DNA from 3 places in the Halomonas saccharevitans genome. Region 1 is predicted to be linked to each of the others. Evidence: riboswitches for the same ligand, from Rfam matches in the RefSeq annotation. Region 1 holds a riboswitch; each other region holds the start of a gene.
The links. A riboswitch is a leader RNA that binds a small molecule or an ion and turns the genes downstream of it on or off. The one in region 1 is predicted to bind thiamine pyrophosphate.
Positions count from the first base shown of each region.

Region 1 (7,275 bases):
GGGCCACCCGCACCGGCATGAATGCCCCGGAGATCGAGGCGATGAACCAGGCCCTGGGCAACGCCATGGATGCCCCGCAGCGGGTCGCCGGCCTGGTCCGCCGCGCCATCGAGGCCGGGCGGGAGGAGACCCAGCTGGGCGGCCCCGAGCGACTCTTCGCCCGGCTCAACGCGCTGCTGCCGGGCGTGGTCGACCGGGCCCTGCGCCGCCAGCTGCCCACCATTCGCCGCTTCATCACCAAGCCCCGAGGAGACACGCCATGATGCCCCGAGTGACGCCCGCCCTGCGGGCCACCCTGCTGGTCCTGCTCGTCGGGTTGCCAGCCGTCCCCCTGCTGGCCGCGACGCCCACCTCCGCTGACGAGAGCGTGGCCGAGGGGATCGAGCACCTGCAGCAGCGCTGGGCCGAGATCCACTACACCCTGCCCAAGGACGAGCAGGCGACGGCCCTCGAGGCCCTGGCCGCCAAGGCGGACCGGCGGGTGGCCGCCCACCCCGAGGCCGCCGGGCTGCAGATCTGGGCCGGCATCGTGCGCTCGACCCAGGCCGGCGCCAGCGGCGGCCTCGGCGCGCTGTCGCTGGTGAAGGACGCCCGGCGCGACCTGGAGCATGCCCTGGCGCTCGACCCGCTGGCACTGGACGGCTCGGCCTACACCAGCCTCGGCGCCCTCTACTACCAGGTGCCGGGCTGGCCGCTCGGCTTCGGCGACGACGACAAGGCCGAGCGCTACCTGAAGCGGGCCCTGGCCATCGACCCCGACGGGCTCGACAGCCTCTACTTCTGGGGCGACTATCTGCATGAGCAGGGACGCGACACCGAGGCCCGCCAGGCGCTTGAGAAGGCCCTTCAGGCACCGCCGCGGCCGGGACGAGAGCGAGCCGATGCCGGCCGCCGCGAGGAAGTCCGCGCCCTGCTGGAAACGCTCGGAACATGATCATCGCAAGGACAGGACATGCGCATACTGCTGGTCGAGGACGACCCCAGCCTGGCCGCGGGCATTCGCCTGGCGCTCAAGCCCGAACACTACGCCGTGGACCTGCTGGCCGATGGCCGGCAGGCCCTGGCGGCGCTGAAGGGCGACGAACCCTTCGATGCGGTGATCCTCGACCTGGGCCTGCCCGGGCTCGACGGCATGCAGGTGCTCGAGGCGGTGCGCCGGCGGGGGAACCGCGTGCCGGTGCTGGTGCTGACCGCCCGGGACGGCATCGATGATCGCATCGCCGGCCTGGACGCCGGCGCCGACGACTACCTGATCAAGCCCTTCCAGGTCGACGAGCTCAAGGCGCGCCTGAGGGCCCTGCTGCGCCGCAGCCAGGGACAGGCCAGCAGCGTGCTCGAGGCGCGCGGCATCCGCCTCGACCCCGCCACCCACAGCGTCAGCTGCCGGGAAACGCCCGTGCCGCTGTCGCGGCGCGAATTCGCCCTGCTGCAGGAGTTCCTCAGCCATCCGGGGCGGGTCTTCACCCGCGACACCCTGACCCGCCTGGTCTATGGCTGGGACGAGGAGGTGGAGAGCAACGCCATCGAGGTCCACGTGCACCACCTGCGCCGCAAGCTCTTCCCCGAGCTGATCCGCACCGTGCGCGGCATCGGCTACGTGATGGACAAGCCCTCCTCATGACCTCGATTCGCCGCCGCACCCTGGGCGTGGTGCTGCTGGTATTCGGCCTGAGCATGCTGGTGATCGGGCTGACCAGCTATCGCGACGCCGCCCACGAGGTGGAGGAGCTCTTCGATGCCAGGCTCGCCCAGAACGCGCGGCTGCTGGAGGGGCTGGTGGGCGCTCCGCTCCCCGAGGATCAGCGCCGTGAACTGCTGGCCAGCATCGGCACCGCGCTGCAGCGCGGTGACGATACACTGGGCCCAGTGGTGCGCCACCCCTACGAGAGCAAGCTGATCTTCCAGGCCTGGGGTGGCGAGACCCTGCTGCTGCGCTCTGCCGAGGCCCCCGAGGCCCCGCTCACGACGCTGCGCAACGGCTTCGGCAGCGCGCGCCTCGATGACTACGAGTGGCGGGTCTTCGCCCTGGACGCCCCGGGCAGCCCGCGGCGGGTGCTGGTGGCGGAGCGCGAGGACGTGCGCGGCGAGCTGGTCACCGCCATCGCCCTGCGCACCCTGATGCCGGACCTGCTGGGGCTGCCGGTACTGGGCCTGCTGCTGTGGTGGGCCATCGGCTGGGGCCTGCGGCCGCTGTCGCAGCTGGCCGAGCAGATCCGCAGCCGCAACCCCCAGAACCTGCAGCCGTTGATCATGCACCGGCTGCCCCGTGAACTGGAGACCATCGCCGGCGCCCTCAACCGGCTGCTCGAGCGGATCCGCACCCTGCGCGCCCGGGAGCAGCGCTTCATCGCCGACGCCGCCCATGAACTGCGCACGCCGCTGGCCGTGCTCGACCTGCACGCCCAGAACGCCCTGGCCGCCGACGATCCCGAGGATCGTCGCGAGGCGCTGGACAAGCTGCGCGGCGGCGTGGCCCGCGCCACGCGGATGGTCTCGCAGCTGCTCACCCTGGCCCGCCTCGAGCCCGAGCAGGAGGGCAATGGCCAGGGGCGCGAGATCGCGCTGCTGCCCGAGGTGCGCGAGGCGCTGGCCAAGCTGATGCCGCTGGCCGTGGAGGGTCGCCAGGAGCTGCAGCTGGAGGCCAACGAGGCGTCGGACTGGCGGCTGGAGGTGGAGCCCGGCGCCATCGATACACTGCTGCAGAACCTGGTCGGCAACGCCCTGCAGCACTCGCCGACAGGGGCCCTGATCCGCATCGTGCTCACCGCCGAGCATGACGCCGTGACGATCGACGTGGAGGATCAGGGACCCGGCATCCCGGCAAACGAACGCCATCAGGTGCTGGAACGCTTCCACCGTGGCGGCCCGGGCGCCGGGGCCGGCCTGGGGCTCTCCATCGTCGACCGCCTGCTGCAGCGCCACCACGGCCGGCTGCGGCTCGGCGACGCCCCGGGCGGCGGCCTGAGCGTCACGGTTACGCTGCCGAGAACGCAAGGCGGGACGTAACGCCGCCGCCCTGGGTCGCTGGCGGCGCCGAGCCCACGACGACGGTCGATCGAGGTGCCGCTGGTCGGGGCCTCAGGTCTTCTCGGACGCGCGCCCGGCCAGGTCAGGACGCGTCTCGTAGGCCACGTCATGATCGCTCAGATAGTCGCGGATCAACTGCCTCACCACCTGGGAAGGCGTCAGGTCCTGGGCCGCACACAGCTGCTCGAAGGCGCGCTTCTTGTGCGGGTCGATCAGCAGGGTCAGGCGTGCCGTCTTCTTTTCCATGACAATTCTCCAGAGCATTACCATCAAATGTTAATGCTCGCCGCCTTGCGGGGCAACGGCGCTGACGCCTTTGTCGACAATGCTAATGACATGTTAATGTCGTTAACATGCCTGATCGGCTCGACCTTCAAGGAGGATCCTCAGCATGGCACGCCACCGACCGTCCCTTCCCGGCATCGCTACCGGCCTGCGCGCGGCCTGGCGAGACGGCTACGGCCTGGACGACCTGCGCCGCGACATCCTGGCCGGACTGACCGTCGGCACCGTGGCCGTGCCTCTCTCCATGGCGCTGGCGATCGCGACCGGCGTTCCTCCCCAGCACGGGCTCTACACCGCGATCGTCGCCGGCGTGCTCATCGCGCTGACCGGCGGCTCACGCTTCAATGTCTCGGGCCCGACGGCGGCCTTCGTGGTCATCCTCTTCCCCATCGTCCAGCAGTACGGACTGGGCGGCCTGCTGATCGCCTCGATGATGGCCGGCATGATCCTGGTCGTCCTCGGCATCACCGGCATGGGTCGCCTGATCCAGTACGTGCCCTACCCGGTGGTACTCGGCTTCACGGCGGGGATCGCGGTGGTGATCGCGGTGCTTCAGCTGCCCGATTTCCTGGGCCTCGAGGTCGGCCAGCTGGGCGAGCATTTCATCGACAACCTCGGGCAGATCGCGATCTCGTTGCCGACCGTGGAGCCTATCGAGCTGGGGGTCGGCCTCTTCGCCCTGGGGGTCATGCTGCTCTGGCCGCGCCTGGGGCTGCCGCTGCCCGCGCCGCTGGTGGGCCTGGTCGCCGGTGCCCTGGCCGCCTTCGCCATCAACCACTGGCTGGCCGGGTCGGGCGCGGAGGTGGAGACCATCGCCTCACGCTTCACCTGGGAGGCCCAGGGCGAGACGGGCAGCGGCATTCCTCCCATCGCACCGAGCTTCATCGCGCCCTGGCGGCTGCCCGGTGCGGATGGCGAGCCGCTGGCGGTGGATTTCGCGCTGATTCGCGCCCTGCTGGGCCCTGCCTTCGCCATCGCCCTGCTGGGGGCGATCGAGTCGCTGCTGTGCGCGGTGGTCTCGGATGGTCTGACCCGGACCCGGCACGACCCCAACGCCGAGCTGATCGGCCAGGGGCTCGGCAACCTCGTAGCGCCACTGTTCGGCGGCATCACCGCCACGGCGGCCATCGCCCGCACCGCCACCAGCATCAGAAGCGGCGCCCGCTCGCCGATCGCGGCGGTGGTCCACGCCCTGGCGGTGCTGCTGGCGGTAGTGGCCCTGGCGGACCTGCTGGGACGGGTGCCGATGGCCGCCCTGGCGGCGCTGCTGTTCATCGTCGCCTGGAACATGAGCGAGGCCCGACACGTTCTGCACACCCTGCGCTCGGCCCCGCCGGGGGACGTGGCCATTCTCGTGACCTGCTTCACCCTGACCGTGCTCTTCGACATGGTGCTGGCGGTGGCCATGGGCATGGGGCTCGCCGCCGCGCTGTTCATCCGGCGCATGGCGCTGCTGACCGAGACCCAGCGCGTCGACGGCGAGCCCCATGCCAGCATCGGCGTACTACCCGACGAGATCGCCCTCTACGACATCAATGGTCCGCTGTTCTTCGGCGCCGCCGAGAAGGCGCTCACCTCGCTGCACCGGGTGGACCCGAAGGTGCGGGTGGTCATTCTCGACATGCACGACGTGCCGAGCATGGATGGCACCGCCATCGTCGCTCTAAAGGCGCTGATCGACACGATGCACCGTGAGGGGGTCGCCCTGGTGCTGGTCGGCCTGCCGACACGGATCCTCGTCAAGCTGCGCCGTGCGGGCATTCGCCGGGCGGCCGGGCGGCTGAGCTGGTGCAGGGAGCTGCAGCACGCCCGAAGGTCGGCCCAGCGCTGGCTCGACCGAGCCGCCTGACGCGCGAACGCCCCCTGACACGCACTGGTCATCTCTTCTTAAGCGGTCGTTAAGACGCCCCCCGTAGCGTCAGGGGGGCTGGGGCCGATGTTCGGCCCGGCCACCCCCAGGAGACACGACCATGCAAACGATCACCCAGAATGCCATCCCGGTGAGCCCGCGACAGGCCGGCCAACTGATCGTCGCGGGCCTGCTGCTGCTGATCCTCGGCGCGCTGCTGATCGGCTGGCAGCCGGTAGCCGTGCCCCTCGAAGTGGTCGCCCTGGGGGCGTCGGGCCTGGTGCTGATGACGCCGGGCATGAGCCGGCAGCATGAGGTCATGGAGGCCCTCTACAGCCTGACCCTGGCCAGCCTGATCACCCTGGCCGGCATTCAGCTGCTGGCCTGATGCGCGGCCTTTACAGTCGCGCGGACGACAAGGATAGTGGGGCCTGACGACGGGGGCGCCGCGGCGAGCAGGCCGCAGCTGAGATGCACCCTTGGAACCTGACCCGGACAATGCCGGCGTAGGGAGTCGTGCAGCGCCGGCCTCCCGTCGACCTGCACCTCCCCCGCCGGGGAGGCCCCATGCACCACATCGATCCCGCCGCGCACCTGGCCCGGGTGCGCGAGATCCGCCCGCTGGTCCACAACATCACCAACCATGTCGCCATGAACAGCATGGCCAACGTGCTGCTGGCGATCGGCGCCTCGCCGGCCATGGTCCACGCCCGCGAGGAGGCCGCCGAGTTCACCGCTCTGGCCGGCGCCCTGACGATCAACATCGGCACCCTCTCGCCCCACTGGGTCGAGGCCATGGAGGCCGCCGCGCTGGCGGCCGGAGAGACGGGGCGCCCCTGGGTGCTGGATCCGGTGGCGGTGGGCGCCACGCGCTATCGCCGCGAGACCGGCGCGCGACTGCTGGCGCTCTCGCCGACCGTGATCCGCGGCAACGCCTCGGAGATCATCGCCCTGGCGGGCGGCGCCGGCGGCGGACGCGGCGTGGACAGCACCGACCCCGCCGAGGCGGCCCTCGCGGCCGCCCGTCGCCTGGCCGAGCGCACCGGCGGCGTGGTGGCCGTCACCGGCGAGGTGGACCTGGTCACCGACGGCCGGCGACTCGCCCGGGTGCACGGCGGCCACCCGCTGATGCCCCGAGTCACCACCCTGGGCTGCGCGCTGACCGGCGTGGTGGCGGCCTTCCTGGCCGGCGCCGACGACTCCTTCGAGGCGACGACGGCGGCGCTGGCCGGCTACGCCGTGGCCGGCGAGCTCGCCGGCGAGGTGGCACGCGGCCCCGGCAGCTTCGCGGTCGCCTTCCTCGATGCCCTCTATCACCTGGATACCGAGGCCCTCACCGAGCGGGCCCAACTGGAGGTTGCCGATGCACCCTGATCTCTCGCTCTATCTCGTCACCGACGGCGGACTCTGCGCCGATCATGGCCTGGAGGAGACCGTGGTCGCCGCGGTCCGGGGCGGCGTGACCCTGGTGCAGCTGCGGGACAAGCACGCCACTGATGCCGAGATGATCGACCAGGCCCGCCGCCTCAAGGCGGCGCTCGAGGGCACCGGCGTGGCGCTGATCATCAACGACCGGCTGGAGGTGGCGCTCGCCTCGGGTGCCGACGGGCTGCACATCGGCCAGGACGACGGCGACGTGGCCCGGGCCCGGGCCGCACTCGGCCCCCAGGCGATCCTAGGGCTCTCGGTGCAGACCCACGAGCAGCTCGCCCGCCTCGACACGAGCGCCCTGGACTACCTCGGCCTGGGTCCGGTGTTCGCCACCCCCAGCAAGCACGACCACGCCGAGCCGCTGGGCTTCGACGGCCTGGCCGCCCTGGTGGCGGCGAGCCCGCTGCCGAGCGTGGCCATCGGCGGGCTCAAGGTCGAGCATGCCGAGGCGGTGCGCCAGGCGGGCGCCGGTGGCCTGGCGGTGATCTCCGCCATCTGCGGCACCCCGGACCCCGAGGCCGCCGCCCGCGCCTTCCCGCGCCGCTGACGACGCACCCCATATGATGATGTGCCCCTTCAGCATGACGCCCCTCTCGGGGAGGGGCGTCGTCGTGACGAGGGGCAGGCAAATCAGTGCGCCAGCATGTCCCGCACGATGCCGTCACCGTCCAGGTGCGAGGGAT
Region 1 is NZ_JAVXUR010000002.1:461,075-468,349, reverse strand. Features, by position in the region: gene RSO68_RS07630 (SDR family oxidoreductase) at 1-263, shown strand, start outside; gene RSO68_RS07625 (hypothetical protein) at 260-934, shown strand; gene RSO68_RS07620 (response regulator transcription factor) at 953-1,621, shown strand; gene RSO68_RS07615 (ATP-binding protein) at 1,618-3,006, shown strand; gene RSO68_RS07610 (CopG family transcriptional regulator) at 3,079-3,273, opposite strand; gene dauA (C4-dicarboxylic acid transporter DauA) at 3,419-5,161, shown strand; gene RSO68_RS07600 (hypothetical protein) at 5,283-5,549, shown strand; TPP riboswitch at 5,591-5,691, shown strand; gene thiM (hydroxyethylthiazole kinase) at 5,729-6,535, shown strand; gene thiE (thiamine phosphate synthase) at 6,525-7,139, shown strand; gene RSO68_RS07585 (metal ABC transporter solute-binding protein, Zn/Mn family) at 7,223-7,275, opposite strand, start outside.

Region 2 (7,275 bases), on a different contig from region 1:
CCTCGGTGCGTATCGGCTTCTTCGGGGGGCGGTCAGTCGGCCGACGACGAGAGCGGGGAGGCCGGGGCGCCGAGGTCGGGAATTACCAGCTCCCGGCTCTCGCCCATCAAAAAGGCGTGGTTGGCCTCCAGGGCTTCGCGCAGGAAGTCCCACAGCAGGCGGACCCGGGCCAGGCGGCGCTGCTCCTGGCGGGCGGTGATCCAGAAGTGACGCACGATCTCCACGTCGTCATCCAGCACGTTCGAAAGGGCCTCCGAGGTGCTGGCCATGAAGCAGGGCAGCACGGCGAGCCCGGCGCCCTGCAGGCAGGCGGCGTGCTGGGTGGTCACGCTGGTGCTGCGCAGGGCGAAGTGCGGGCCGGGATGGCCGACCACCGCCGGGTCGAGCAGCGGCTCGAGGTAGCTGAGCTGCTCGCTGAAGATCAGGTCGTCGACATAGCCGATCAGACGATGTGCGCCCAGCGCGGAGCGGTGTCGCGGGGTGCCGTGGCGGGCGAGATAGCCCTGGCTGCCGTAGAGGCGCAGTCGGTAGTCGCAGAGCCGCGAGATCACGAGCCCCGGGCTCACCGGGCGTTCCACGGTAATGGCGAGATCCGCCTCGTGGCGGCTCAGGTTGACCACCCGCGGCAGGGCCAGCAGGTCCAGGGTCACGCCGGGGTGGCGTTCGCAGAACGCCGAGAGCAGCGGGGCGATCACCCAGGTGCCGAAGCCCTCGGTCACCCCCAGGCGGATCTGGCCGCTGATCTGGTGGTTCTTGTCGGTGAGGCTCTCGCCCGCCTCGAAGGCGTGGCGCGCCATCTCCTCGGCGTGGGCGAGCAGCTGCTGGCCGGCCTCGGTGAGGTGGTAGCCGTGGGTGCTGCGCTCGAACAGCTGGGTGTTGAGGGCCTGCTCGAAGCGCCTCGTGCGCCGCGACAGGGTGGAGTGGTCCAGCCCCAGGCGCCGGGCGGCGTCGGTGAGCCGCTCGCTGCGCGCCACCTCGAGGAAGATCTGGATGTCCTGCCAGTCCAGCATGGGAGCGGTCTCCTGCCGTCTTTGGTTGTGCATCAGTGCACAAGCAATGTGCCTGAGTGCCCGTTGTCACGCCATCCAACCTCTGTATAGACTCGAAACATCGACTCTCCGTGCCAGCATGCACATAAGGTCGCATACGCCTTTTGCCCCATACGCATCTTCACAACAGCTCGTAACCACAACAGCTCATAATCACAACAGCTTCAGGAGCATGCCCATGACCGTTCGCGAAACTCCCATGTACATCGATGGCCAGCCCGTCCAGTCCCAGAGCCAGGAGTGGCGCGACGTGGTCAATCCGGCCACCCAGGAGGTGGTCGCGCGGGTACCGTTCTGCACCGCCGAGGAGGTCGAGCAGGCCGTCGCCAGCGCCAAGGAGGCCTTCAAGACCTGGCGCAAGGTGCCGCTGGGCAAGCGTATGCGCATCATGCTCAAGCTCCAGGCGCTGATCCGCGACAACACCGATGAGCTGGCCGCGCTGATCAGCGAGGAACACGGCAAGACCCTGCCGGATGCGGCCGGCGAGGTAGGCCGCGGCCTGGAGGTGGTGGAGCACGCCTGTTCGATCACTTCCCTGCAGCTCGGCGAACTGGCCGAGAACGCCGCCAATGAGGTAGACGTCTACAGCCTCAACCAGCCGCTGGGCGTGGGCGCTGGCATCACCGCTTTCAACTTCCCGATCATGCTGCCCTGCTTCATGTTCCCGCTGGCCATCGCCACCGGTAACACCTTCGTGCTCAAGCCCTCCGAGCAGGACCCGACCTCCACCATGCGCCTGGTCGAGCTGGCCCACGAGGCAGGCGTGCCGGCCGGTGTGCTGAACGTGGTGCACGGCGGCCCGGACGTCGCTAACCAGATCGCCGATCATGCCGACATCAAGGCGCTCTCTTTCATCGGCTCCAGCCATGTCGGCTCGCTGCTCTACGATCGCGCCGCCGCCGCCGGCAAGCGCATGCAGGCGATGATGGGCGCCAAGAACCACTGCGTGGTGATGCCGGACGCCAACCGCAGCCAGGCCATCAACAACCTGCTGGGCTCCGCCTTCGGCGCCGCCGGACAGCGCTGCATGGCGAACTCCGTGGTGGTGCTGGTGGGTGAGGCCCGCGAGTGGCTCGAGGACATCGCCGAGGGCGCCCGCAACATGAAGGTCGGTCCTGGCACCCAGGCGGACGCCGACCTCGGCCCGCTGGTCTCGCCCCAGGCCAAGGAGCGCGTGGAGCGCCTGATCGCCACCGGCGAGCAGGAGGGCGCCAAGCTGCTGGTCGACGGCCGCGGCTGTGAGGTGGAAGGCTATCCGAACGGCAACTTCGTCGGCCCGACCCTGTTCAGCGACGTGACCACTGAGATGACCATCTACCGCGAGGAGATCTTCGGGCCGGTGCTCTGCGTGGTCGGCGTCGAGACCCTCGACGAGGCGATCGCGTTCGTCAACGCCAACCCCAACGGCAACGGCACCTCGATCTTCACCAACTCCGGTTGGGTGGCGCGACGCTTCGAGAGCGACATCGACGTCGGCCAGGTGGGCATCAACGTGCCGATCCCGGTGCCGGTCGCCTACTTCAGCTTCACCGGCTCACGCGGCTCCAAGCTCGGCGACCTGGGCCCCAACGGCAAGCAGGCGATCAGCTTCTGGACCCAGACCAAGACCGTCACCGCGCGCTGGTTCGAGCCGGAGAACGTCTCCAGCGGCATCAACAGCACCATCTCGCTGGGCTGACCGCACCCCGCTCAACGGCCATCGGCGGCCCCGTCTCGAGAGAGGCGGGGCCGCTGTCGCTTGGGGCCACCAAGGACGGGTAGACACTGCGTTTACGTTGACGTTAACTGGAGTTTCAGGACAACAACAACCACAGCGCCAGGAGCCACCATGTCCGCACCGATCAGCCGTTTCCCCATCCCCGAATCGATCCACGACCTGCCCGACGACATCCGCGACACCATGCTGGCGGTGCAGGACAAGGCCGGCTTCGTGCCCAACGTCTTCCTGATGCTGGCCCACCGTCCGGCCGAGTTTCGGGCCTTCTTCGCCTACCACGACGCCCTGATGGAGCGGGAGTCCGACACCCTCACCAAGGCCGAGAAGGAGATGATCGTGGTGGCTACCAGCGCCCGCAATCGCTGCCTCTACTGCGTGGTGGCCCACGGCGCCCTGGTGCGCATCTACAGCAAGGACCCGCTGCTTGCCGACCAGGTGGCCATCAATCACCGCACCGCGCCGATCAGCGAGCGCCACCGCGTGATGCTGGATTTCGCTCTCTACTGCGGCCTGGAGGTGGGGGAACTCACCGACGAGTGGGAGGCGCGCCTGAAAACGGCCGGCTTCACCCATGACGACATCTGGGACATCGGCGCCATCACCGCCTTCTTCGGCCTCTCCAATCGCCTGGTCACCCTGACCGGCACCCCGCCCAACGAGGAGTTCTACCTGATGGGGCGGGTGCCGCGGGAGAAGTGATCCGACCGACGTGGTCGCCGTGAATGCGCCGGCGTAGGCTGTTGGCATCCAACATTCGGAGGCCGCATGGCAGCGGAAAGAAAGGCATGGACGGATCACGAGCGTTTGCTGGCGCTATCGCTCTACTGCCGACTGACGTTTGGACAGCTTCACAGTGGACGCCCTGAAGTCGTTGGTTTGGCCGAACGCCTGGGGCGCTCGGCCAACTCCGTGGCGATGAAGCTCACCAACTATGCGAGCCTCGACCCCGAGGTGCTGGCGCTGGGCAAGAAGGGGCTCCCAGGCGCTTCGCAGAAGGATCGCGTGCTCTGGCAGCGCTTCATCACCGACCCGGAAACCGTATCGAGCGAATGCGAGCAGGCCTGGACGCTCGTTAGCGACGAGGATCCGGCATTCGCAGCCGAGCCATCGTCGGGCGAGACGGACTACTCCGGCCAGGACGTGAGGCGCCTTCAGAAACAGCGGGTGGGGCAGTCGCTATTCCGCAAGGCCGTGATGATTCGCTATGACACGCGCTGTGTCATCACGGGACTGCGTCACGAGGACCTGCTGATGGCCAGCCACATCGTCCCCTGGCGCACGCGTCCCGCATCGCGTCTGGATCCCGCCAATGGCCTGTGCCTGAATGCCCTGCATGATCGCGCCTTCGACGGTGGCCTGTTGGCCATCGATGATCAGGGGCGCATCCGCATCGCGCCGGAGCTGATGAGCACCGGAGCAAGCGGGCGGCTCAAGCGCCAACTGTGCGATCTCGATGGCCAGCCGCTGGATCTCACAGTCTCGGCGTTTCCCAACCGCGACTATCTCGCCTGGCACTACCGCGAGTGCTTCCGGCGTTAAGCGCCGTGACCCGCCTCCAATAGCTGCAGCACCGGCGTCAGCTGGCTCTCGTGCAGCAGCAGCACGCTGTCGCCGTCCTCATTCTCGCGGGGCGCCACCACGGCGAACTCGCCCTCCTCGAGGTGGAACTCGTGGATCTCGCGGGGCCCCTGGGGCGTCTGGCAGAGGATCGAACGGTAGGCGTCGTCTTCGCTATAGGTGAGGCGGTGGTAGACCTTGAAGAAGGTGTAGAGGGTCAGGCCCTGTCGGAAGGCGGGCCAGCGCGCGGGGATAGTGCGGGTCTCCTCGTCGAGGGCCTGGCCCTCGGCCTCGGCGGCGGCGATGGCCCGGGCCAGGGGATCGGCCAAGAGCCCGGTGCCGTCGCACGGCAGCGGCTGCCCACCCTCGAAGGCCTGGCGATAGTCGTCGGTCACCCGGCGTAGCGCCGCCAAGGAGTCCAGTCGATGGTCGCTGTGGCAGAGCTCGGCGGGCTCGAAGCTGCCGTTCTGCCAGCCGTGGATGACGCGCAGCACCAGCCGGCCCTCGCGCATCGGTGCCAGGATCAGCGCCTCGCTCGCCATGCGCAGGTGCAGCAGGCGCTCGGTGGCGGCGTTGTCGAAGGCGCTGTAGGGATCGACGAAGATCCCGTGCAGGCGCCCGGGGGCGTGTTCCTTGGCTTCGGTGTAGGGCATCTCGGGGCTCCGGCACGGGTGGTCGTCACGGTGGGGCGACGTTATGATGCCCCTCGATCCTGTGTCTATCGGCCGTTATGGCGCCGGCTTGAGACGCGATCCCACAATCCATTCACTGTCGCCAGGGGAGTCTCGCCGCCGCACGCGTCGGCCGGGGCTGAGAGAGCGCATGGCGCTGACCCTGGAACCTGATCCGGTTCACACCGGCGGAGGAAGTGCGACATGCCTGTCCTGACGTCTGCCGTGCTCGGCGCGGCGCTGCTTTGCTTTGCCTTCCTGGGCCTCAAGGCCCGCCGGGCCGATGGCCCCCTCGACGACTACGTCACCGCGCGCAACTCCCAGAGTGCCTCGACCCTGGGGCTCTCCTTCCTTGCCTCGGGGATGGGCGCCTGGATCCTCTTCGCGCCCCCCGAGATCGGCGCCTTCGTCGGCCCGCTGGCGCTGGCCGGCTATGCCGTCGGCTCGGCGTTGCCGTTCATCGTGCTGGGACTCTATGGCCCGGCGATCCGCCGCCACCTGCCGGAGGGGCGCAGCATCGGCGAGTTCGCCGAGGCCTGCTACGGGGCCGGGGTGCGGCGCTGGGTGTCGCTGGTCTCCGTGCTCTACATGGCCTGCTTCCTGGCCGCGGAGCTGACCGCCGTCGGGGCCATCACCGCGCTGCTCTCCGAGGTGCCACCGGCGCTGGTGGTGATCGGCGTGGCGATCTCCACGCTGCTCTACACGGCAGTGGGCGGGCTGCGGGCGAGCCTTGCCACCGACCGCTGGCAGGCCTGGCTGCTGGTCGCCCTGCTGGCGCTGGTCGGCGGGGTGGCGCTTGCGCGCCTGCCCGAGATGCCGGTGGCGGCGGCCCTGCCGTCGATCCCGGCCGGTGACGCCCTCGCCGTGGCGCTAACCCTGGTGATCGCGGTGACGGCGGCGAACCTCTTCCATCAGGGCTACTGGCAGCGGGTATGGGCGGCCCGGGACGACCGTGCCCTGGGCCGCGGCGCCTGGCTCGGCGGCGGCATCACCGTGCTGGTGGTGATGGTGATCGGCGGGCTCGGCATGCTGGCCGCCATGGCCGGCGTGGCGCTGGGCGAACCGCCGATTCCCTTCTTCGCGCTGCTCACCGAGGCGCCGGGATGGCTGGCGCTGCCGGCGCTGGTGCTGGCGGTCACCCTGGTGGCCTCCAGCGTGGATACCCTGCAGAACGGCATCGCCTCTCTGGTGGTGGCGGGGTCCGGTCGGCGCGGCCTCTCCATCGGCGCGGCGCGCCTGGCCACCGTGGCGCTGATGGTGCCGGTGGTGATCGTGGCGCTGCAGGGGCTCTCGGTGCTGCGCCTGTTCCTGATCGCCGACCTGCTCTGCGCGGCCATCGTGGTGCCGGTGCTGCTGGGCCTCTGGTCGCGGATGAGCGCCACCGCTGCGGTGGCCGGCGGCGTGTCGGGCATGCTCGGCGCCATCCTGCCGGGCTGGGTGGCCCAGGGCAGCCTCGCGGCCGGCGTGCTGGCGGCGAGCTTCCCCGGCAGCATTCCGACCCTGCCGCCGTTTCTCGGCGCGCTGCTGCTCTCGAGCCTGGTCAGCCTGCTGATCGCCGGGCTCCGGCCGGCGAGAAGGGCGCGTGCTGCCTGAGACGTTGCCACTTCGCGGGAGGGCGCCCACCCTGAGAGGGTCGATCCGCGTTCTCGAGGAAACGCCCCATGCCCGTCTGGTCACCGCTGCGCCTAGGGGCGCTCGTGCTGTTCGGGCTGCTGGCGGGCTGTGCCGCCGGTCCCGATTGGCGTGCGGAGCTGGCCGACCGCGACCCGCGCGACACCCGCTGCCTGGTGCAGCTGGCGGCCTTCGATGCGGCCGTGACCGAGGCCGGGGTGGCCGATGCCGGGGCGGCGCGGGTCGCCGGCTTCCCCTACCTGCGTGTCGACCGCCTGCTGGCCAGCTTCGATGACGAGCTCGACAGCCCCGCGGCCTTCGCCGACTGGGTGACCCGGATGCGCGAGTTGGACGGCGAGGCGCGCGCCATCGAGGCGGCCAACCTGCCGGCGTCCCAGCGGGAGGCGCTGTCGTCAACTCCCGGCGCAGCCCCGGCCCTCAATGCCTGCGCCACGCGCCTGATGGAGCGTGAGCTGCTGGCCGAGCAGGGCGCCGGACCGGCCCGCGAGCGGCTGCGCTCGGCGGTCGAGGCCCCCGACCACTACCTGACCTGGCGCCGGGCACTGGGGCTCTATCCCCTGACGCGCCTCGGTCTTGCCCTCGGTTACAACCGCTGGAAGGCGGACTATCTGGACACCTTCGAGGCACCGTTCGCGACGCTGCCGGCCGA
Region 2 is NZ_JAVXUR010000003.1:103,581-110,855, forward strand. Features, by position in the region: gene RSO68_RS08530 (LysR family transcriptional regulator) at 33-1,010, opposite strand; gene RSO68_RS08535 (CoA-acylating methylmalonate-semialdehyde dehydrogenase) at 1,228-2,727, shown strand; gene RSO68_RS08540 (peroxidase-related enzyme) at 2,878-3,465, shown strand; gene RSO68_RS08545 (HNH endonuclease) at 3,532-4,305, shown strand; gene RSO68_RS08550 (hypothetical protein) at 4,302-4,976, opposite strand; TPP riboswitch at 5,090-5,209, shown strand; gene RSO68_RS08555 (sodium:solute symporter) at 5,199-6,587, shown strand; gene RSO68_RS08560 (hypothetical protein) at 6,656-7,275, shown strand, end outside.
Region 2: it holds a riboswitch for thiamine pyrophosphate, as region 1 does, so the genes downstream of both, RSO68_RS08555 (sodium:solute symporter) here and thiM (hydroxyethylthiazole kinase) in region 1, are expected to answer to the same signal.

Region 3 (7,275 bases), on a different contig from region 1:
GACCTGGCTCGCCTGCAGCGTCAGGCGCCGCGAGTGGAAGGCCTCGCCCAGCGGCAGCGCGACCTGGGCACTGCCGAACCAGCTCATCTCCACCACTTTCGCCCGGGAACCGGCAAGGGAAAGGGCCAGGCGCAGCCCCTCGGCCCGACCGCTGGCATGAATCACCAGGTCGTTCTCGCGCCGAGCCGAGTCCGGGAGCGAGAGCTCGAGCCCCAGGGCCTCGGCCAGGGCGTAACGGCCCGGCATCACGTCCACCAGCTGCACCCGAGTGCCCGGCATCGCGGCACATAACCAGGCCGCCAGGGCGCCGACCACGCCGGCGCCGACCACGGCGATCCGGTCTCCCACCCCGGGGGCGGCATCCCAGACCGCATTGATGGCCGTCTCCATGTTGGCCGCGAGCACGGCTCGCGCCGCCGGCAGGCCGTCCGGCAGCGGCGTCACGGCATCCGCCGACACCACGAAGCGATCCTGGTGGGGATAGAGGCAAAACACCTCGCGACCGATCAGGGAGGGCTCCCCGGCTTCGACGACACCCACGTTGATGTAGCCGTACTTGACCGGCCCGGGGAAGTCGCCTGCCTGGAAGGGGGCACGCATGCGCTGCCATTCGCTTTCCGGCACCCGCCCCCCGAAGACCAGCGCCTCGGTGCCTCGGCTGATGCCGCTATAGAGGGTGCGAACGGCCACCTCGCCGGGGCCGGGCCTGGCCAGAACCTCCTCTCGCAGGGCCCCCTGGCCGGGAGCCAGGGTCCAGAAGGCGGTAGCGGTCTCGTGTGGCATGGCAAGATCCCTTTGGCAATATTCGGCGGGTGTTACGGGATACAATCCAGGGGCCCCGTGCTGGCCACCTGCCCCGGGCCGGTATCGCGCATGGCGACACGCCCTAAACTTCTACAATATTGATACACTAGCACGCCGATGAACAATGCAGTATCGTCATTTATCGACCGCATCATGCCGCGATAGAGGCGCCTATGACGATCGCTCGTGACCTTGGAACAGGGGCCCTGGGCCTGGTGATTCCGGCCTCACTGCTCACTGGCTGGCTAGAGGCGAGCCTGCCGGTCCCACTGTTGGCGATGGTCTGCTACCTCATCATGGCCGGGCTAGTCCTGGCGAACCTGCCCGCCCACTGGCGTGAACTGGGCTGGGCCAACCGCGTCACCCTGGGGCGAGGCGCTATCGTCGCCCTGCTGGCCGGCACCCTGGCCGATCCGGATCTGCTGGCCCGCTCCGCGTTTCCCCTCGCCATCCTGGCCCTGCTGGCCCTGCTGCTGGACGGCGTGGATGGCTGGGTCGCCCGGCGCACGTCCACCCAGAGCGACTTCGGCGCCCGGTTCGACATGGAGCTCGATGCCTTCTTCATCCTCGTGCTGTGCCTGGCGCTACTGCTGCTCGACAAGGCAGGCCCTTGGGTCCTGGCCATCGGCGCCATGCGCTACGCTTTCGTTATTGCCGGGCTCAGGATGACCTGGCTGACCGAACCGCTGCCGGAGAGTCGCCGCCGCAAGGCGGTATGCGTCTGGCAGGTGGCCGCCCTGATGATCGCCCTGCTGCCCGTGACCGGCACCACAGCGGCGAGCTGGCTGGCGGGCAGTGCGCTTTTGGCCCTCAGCTGGTCGTTCATCACCGATATACGCTGGCTGTATCGCCGCGCCTCGGCGTGATGGCCACAGGACGGCAAGACCCCGTGCCCCTGATCCCTGACCCTAGCCCCCCGGAGGATGCCCCCATGCCCACGCCTCGCCACCCGACACCCTGCTCCCCCCTGCCGATCGCTACCGGACTGGTCCTGACGCTGGGCGTCCTCACGACGCCCATGGCCAGCGCCGAGCCACATACCTACGAGATCGATCCCGACCACTTCTCCATCGGCTTTCTGACCGAACACATCGGCTACGCGGATACCCTCGGCATGTTCCTGGAGGGTCGTGGCGAATTCGTCTATGACGAGCAGACGCAGCGGCTGCACTCCGGCAGGGTCGAAATCACGGCCGACAGCGCCTTCACCAATCACGACGATCGCGACGACCACCTGCGCAGCGATGACTTCCTCGACGCGGGGCGTTACCCGACCATCGTCTTCGAGGCCACCGGCCTCGAGACGCACAGCGACCGCCAGGGCACTCTCGAGGGCGATCTGACCCTGCTGGGCGAGACCCACCCGGTGACTCTGGAGGTCACGCTCAACAAGGCCGCGACCTACCCCTTCGGCCACGAGCAGCACACCCTGGGGCTGTCGGCACGCACCACCCTCCAGCGCAGCGACTGGGGAATGACCTACGGGGTCGACAACGGCCTGGTCGGCGACGAGGTGGAGCTGATCCTCGAGCTGGAAGCCATTCGGCAGTAGCCGACTCCCACCGCAGGCAGGCTGGTAAATCTCCGCCAGAATGCTACAGTCAAGGCTTCGCTTGACGGGGTGCCGGTAGAGCCGGCTGAGATGGCGCAGGGTATCGAGAGTCTGTCGCAACAGACTCGAGACACCGAGCGCTGGTCCCGTGAACCTGATCCGGCTAGTACCGGCGTAGGAATCAAGCGGTGACCAGCGCCATCTCGGCACCTTCCCCGGTCACCCTCTCCCGCCCCGCTTCCGGATCGCCCTCAGACCGGAGACAAGATGGGCTACCGATTCGACGATCTCACCGCGGCCTGCCAGGACGACTGGCGCGCCTACATCGAGCACGACTTCGTTCGCCGGCTCGGCGACGCCACCCTCGAGGAAGGCGCCTTTCGCCACTACCTCCAGCAGGACTACCTGTTCCTGATCCATTTCGCCCGGGCCTATGCCCTGGCCGCCTACAAGAGCCGCGACCTCGGCGAGCTACGTCACGCCTTCGACGGCTTGAAGACCATCCTCGACGTCGAGCTGGGGCTGCACGTGGACTACTGCCGCGCCTGGGGCATCTCGGAGCAGGACCTTTCGCGCCTGCCCGAGGCCCGCGCGACGCTGGCCTACACCCGCTACGTGCTGGATACCGGCCACCGCGGCGACCTGCTCGACCTGCACGTGGCGCTGGCCCCCTGCCTGGTCGGCTACGGCGAGATCGCCCAGTGGCTCAACGGCCGCGCCACCACGGTGCGCGGCGACGCGAATCCCTATGACGCCTGGATCGCCATGTACGAGAGCGAGGCGTTTCAGCAGGCCATGGCGGACGAGCGCGCCTGGCTCGACGCCCGCCTGGCGGAGGTGACGCCGGCGCGCTTCGCCGAGCTTACCGCGGTGTTCCGCGACGCCACCCGGCTCGAGATCGACTTCTGGCAGATGGGGCTCGACCAGCGCCTCTGAGCTGGCCCCAGCTGTCATCCCGGGCTGGTTCTGGTCAGGCCGCCCACCCACGGGATAGAAGGGGAATCGCGAGATTGCCCGACCACCAACGCTTGACGGGGCGCCGTTGATGACGGCTGAGACCATGCGCTTGCCAGCATGGATCCCGTTGAACCTGAACTGGCTAGGACCAGCGTAGGGATCAAGCGACAGGCCGCACGCCCCGGCACCGTGGCCCCTGTCCTTCCCGCCTGTGTCCTCCCTGAACAAGACCCCGACAATCCAAGGGAGAACACCATGAGCAAGACCGCCCATTTCCTCGCCGAGAGCGCCCGCGTCGACGAGGCCGCCGTAAAGCCGCTGCCCGGCTCGCGCAAGATCTACGTGGAGGGCTCGCGCCCGGACATCCGGGTGCCGTTCCGCGAGATCAGTCTCTCGCCGACCAGGACCTCCGGTGAGGACGAGGCCAACCCGCCGCTGCTGGTCTACGACACCTCCGGCCCCTACACCGACCCCGAGGCCGAGATCGACCTGCGCCGGGGCCTTGCCGAGCTGCGCCGCGACTGGATCGAGGAACGCGGCGACACCGAGCGCCTCGACGGCCCGACCTCCGACTACGGCCGGCGCCGGGCCAACGACCCGATGCTTGCCAACCTGCGTTTCGATCTGACCCGCACGCCCCGTCGGGCACGCCGTTCAAAAGATGGCAAGGCCGTGAACGTCACCCAGCTCCACTACGCCCGCCAGGGCATCGTCACCCCGGAGATGGAATTCATCGCCATTCGCGAGAATCAGCGCCGCCAGGCGCTGGGTACTGCGGAGGTCGAGCGCATCCTCGGCCACCAGCACGCCGGCCAGGGCTTCGGCGCGCGCCTGCCGGAGGAGATCACCCCGGAGTTCGTGCGCGACGAGGTCGCCGCGGGTCGGGCGATCATCCCCTGCAACATCAACCACCCGGAAACCGAGCCGATGATCATCGGCCGCAACTTCCTGGTGAAGATCAACGGCAACCTCGGCAACTCGGCGGTCACCTCCTCCATCGAGGACGAGGTCGACAAGATGACCTGGGGCATCCGCTGGGGCTCGGACACCATCATGGATCTCTCCACCGGGCAGAACATCCACGAGACCCGCGAGTGGATCATCCGCAACGCCCCGGTGCCGATCGGTACCGTGCCCATCTACCAGGCGCTGGAAAAGGTCAACGGCGTGGCCGAGGACCTCACCTGGGAGGTGTTCCGCGACACCCTGATCGAGCAGGCCGAGCAGGGCGTGGACTACTTCACCATCCACGCCGGCGTGCTGCTGCGCTACGTGCCGCTGACCGCCAAGCGTGTCACCGGCATCGTCTCCCGGGGCGGGTCGATCATGGCCAAGTGGTGCCTCTTCCACCACCAGGAGAGCTTCCTCTACACCCACTTCGAGGAGATCTGCGAGATCTGCAAGCAGTATGACGTCGCCTTCTCGCTGGGCGACGGCCTGCGCCCGGGCTCGGTGGCCGACGCCAACGACGAGGCGCAGTTCGCCGAGCTCGAGACCCTGGGCGAGCTGACCCGCATCGCCTGGCAGCACGACGTCCAGGTGATGATCGAGGGGCCGGGCCACGTGCCCATGCACCTGATCAAGGAGAACATGGACAAGCAGCTCGAGGCGTGCGACGAGGCGCCCTTCTACACCCTGGGGCCGCTGACCACCGACATCGCACCGGGCTATGATCACATCACCTCCGGCATCGGTGCTGCCATGATCGGCTGGTACGGCTGCGCCATGCTCTGCTACGTGACGCCCAAGGAGCACCTGGGCCTGCCCAACAAGGACGACGTCAAGACCGGCATCATCACCTACAAGATCGCCGCCCACGCCGCCGACCTCGCCAAGGGGCACCCGGCCGCCCAGCGCCGGGACAACGCGCTCTCCAAGGCGCGCTTCGAGTTCCGCTGGGAGGACCAGTTCAACTTAGGGCTAGACCCGGATACCGCCCGCGAGTACCACGACGAGACCCTGCCCAAGGACTCCGCCAAGGTGGCGCACTTCTGCTCCATGTGCGGGCCGAAGTTCTGCTCGATGAAGATCAGCCAGGAGGTCCGCGATTCGTTCTTGAAGCGCGAGGCCAAGGAGAAGGGCCTCGACGGCGACCCCGAGTGGGTAGAACGAGAGACGGTAGAGCGTGGCATGCAGGAGCAGGCCGAACGGTTCCGCCAGGAGGGCGCCGAGCTCTACAAGGAAGTCTGACGCGACGCCGCGACTGTCGCTGTTCCGGACGGTCGCCGGCTCCCCTCACACACTCGAACGCCCCCGCCGGCTGTCCGGCGGGGGCGTTTTTCGTGGTGTCGTGGCGAACCGTAGACGCGGCGTGTCGCCACCCGATCAGAAGTGGAACGTCATCCCGACGCTCGCGGCATCGAAGGTGTAGCTCGATTCGTCCAGGTAGCGGACGTAGTCGGCCCCGAGGGCCAGATTCGGTGCCACGTCGAACGCGGCGCCGCCGCCCCAGGAGAAACCGCTCTCTTCCTCGATATCGACATCCACCTCGGTGAAGCCGGCCAGACCGTAGAGGCGGAAGTCCGGGGTGATCGGCAGGATGCCCTTGGCGTAGGCGCCGGCGAGGTAGTCGAGCTCGACGGGACCGTCGGAACCGCCGCCGCCGAGGTGGCCTTCCAGGGCGAAGTAGTCGTTGAAGGCCACGCCGCCGCGCAGGCGCAGGCCGGTGCTGTCGGCGCTGCCGGAGCCGCGATCAGGATCCAGCTCCCAGAACAGGGCATCGCCACCCAGATAGGGGCTCGGGTCGTAGTTCATGACGCTGCTCTGAGCCAAGGCGCTGGTGCCGGCCAGCAGCAGGGCCGCGGATACCGCAGAGATCGTAAGGGTCTTCATGGCAGGCCTCCAGTTAGAAAACACTGTTTTCATACACGACTTCATTCTGGCCCAGCTTAGACCAAGGTGCAATGCTCACCTCGAGGTGACGGCAGCGGCGTCACGCAAAGAATGAGAAGCGCCTGCGTCGCCGTCTCGCGATCCACGTCACTGTTTCTCGCCTCGCAACGTGTTAATTTCGCGAGAATAAGGCGCCGTGCCCGTGCGCTCACAGTCGATCGCACGCCCCGCGCCACTCGATACAGAAGGATGTGCCATGAACGACCCGGTACTGGTCATCAACTGCGGTTCCTCGTCGATCAAGTACGCCCTGGTGCCCGCCTCGCCCGGCGCGCCCCGCCTCTCCGGCCTGGCCGAGCGCCTGGGCAGCGAGGATGCGCGCCTGACGGGCGTCGATAGCCAGGGCCGCTCGTTCTCGCGGCCGCTGCACGGGGCCGGCCACGCCGACGCCATGGCGGAGATCCTCGAGGGTCTCGAGGGACAGCATCCCGTGGCGGTGGGGCATCGCGTCGTCCACGGCGGCGAGCGCTTCACCCGCGCCACCCGCCTCGATGCCGCCGCGAAGCGCGCCATCGAGGCCACCGTGGCCATGGCGCCGCTGCACAACCCGGCCAACCTGGAGGGCCTCAAGGCCACCCAGGCGCTGTTCCCCGACCTGCCCCAGGTCGCGGTCTTCGATACCGCCTTTCACCAGACCCTGCCCCCGCGGGCCTATCGCTATGCGCTGCCGGAATCGCTCTATCGTCGCCACGGCATTCGCCGCTACGGCTTTCACGGCAGCAGCCACGCCTACGTGAGCGCGCGGGTCGACACCCTGAGCGAGCGCCGTCATGGCGGCTGGCTCATTGCCCACCTGGGCAACGGCTGCTCCACCTGCGCGGTGTGGCAGGGGACGAGCGTCGACACCAGCATGGGCCTGACGCCGCTGGAGGGCCTGGTGATGGGCACCCGCAGCGGCGACGTGGACCCCGGCCTGCACGCCCACCTGGCTCGTCAGCTGGGCTGGTCGCTCGAGCGCATCGACACCCTGCTCAACAAGGAGAGCGGGCTGTTGGGCCTCTCCGGGCTCTCCAACGACATGCGCCGCCTGCACCAGGCCGCCGCCCAGCACCACGCGGGCGCCGAGCTTG
Region 3 is NZ_JAVXUR010000001.1:1,043,170-1,050,444, forward strand. Features, by position in the region: gene RSO68_RS04835 (zinc-dependent alcohol dehydrogenase) at 1-783, opposite strand, end outside; gene RSO68_RS04840 (CDP-alcohol phosphatidyltransferase family protein) at 978-1,670, shown strand; gene RSO68_RS04845 (YceI family protein) at 1,736-2,356, shown strand; TPP riboswitch at 2,412-2,554, shown strand; gene tenA (thiaminase II) at 2,624-3,292, shown strand; TPP riboswitch at 3,379-3,490, shown strand; gene thiC (phosphomethylpyrimidine synthase ThiC) at 3,569-5,503, shown strand; gene RSO68_RS04860 (outer membrane beta-barrel protein) at 5,639-6,145, opposite strand; gene RSO68_RS04865 (acetate/propionate family kinase) at 6,402-7,275, shown strand, end outside.
Region 3: it holds a riboswitch for thiamine pyrophosphate, as region 1 does, so the genes downstream of both, thiC (phosphomethylpyrimidine synthase ThiC) here and thiM (hydroxyethylthiazole kinase) in region 1, are expected to answer to the same signal.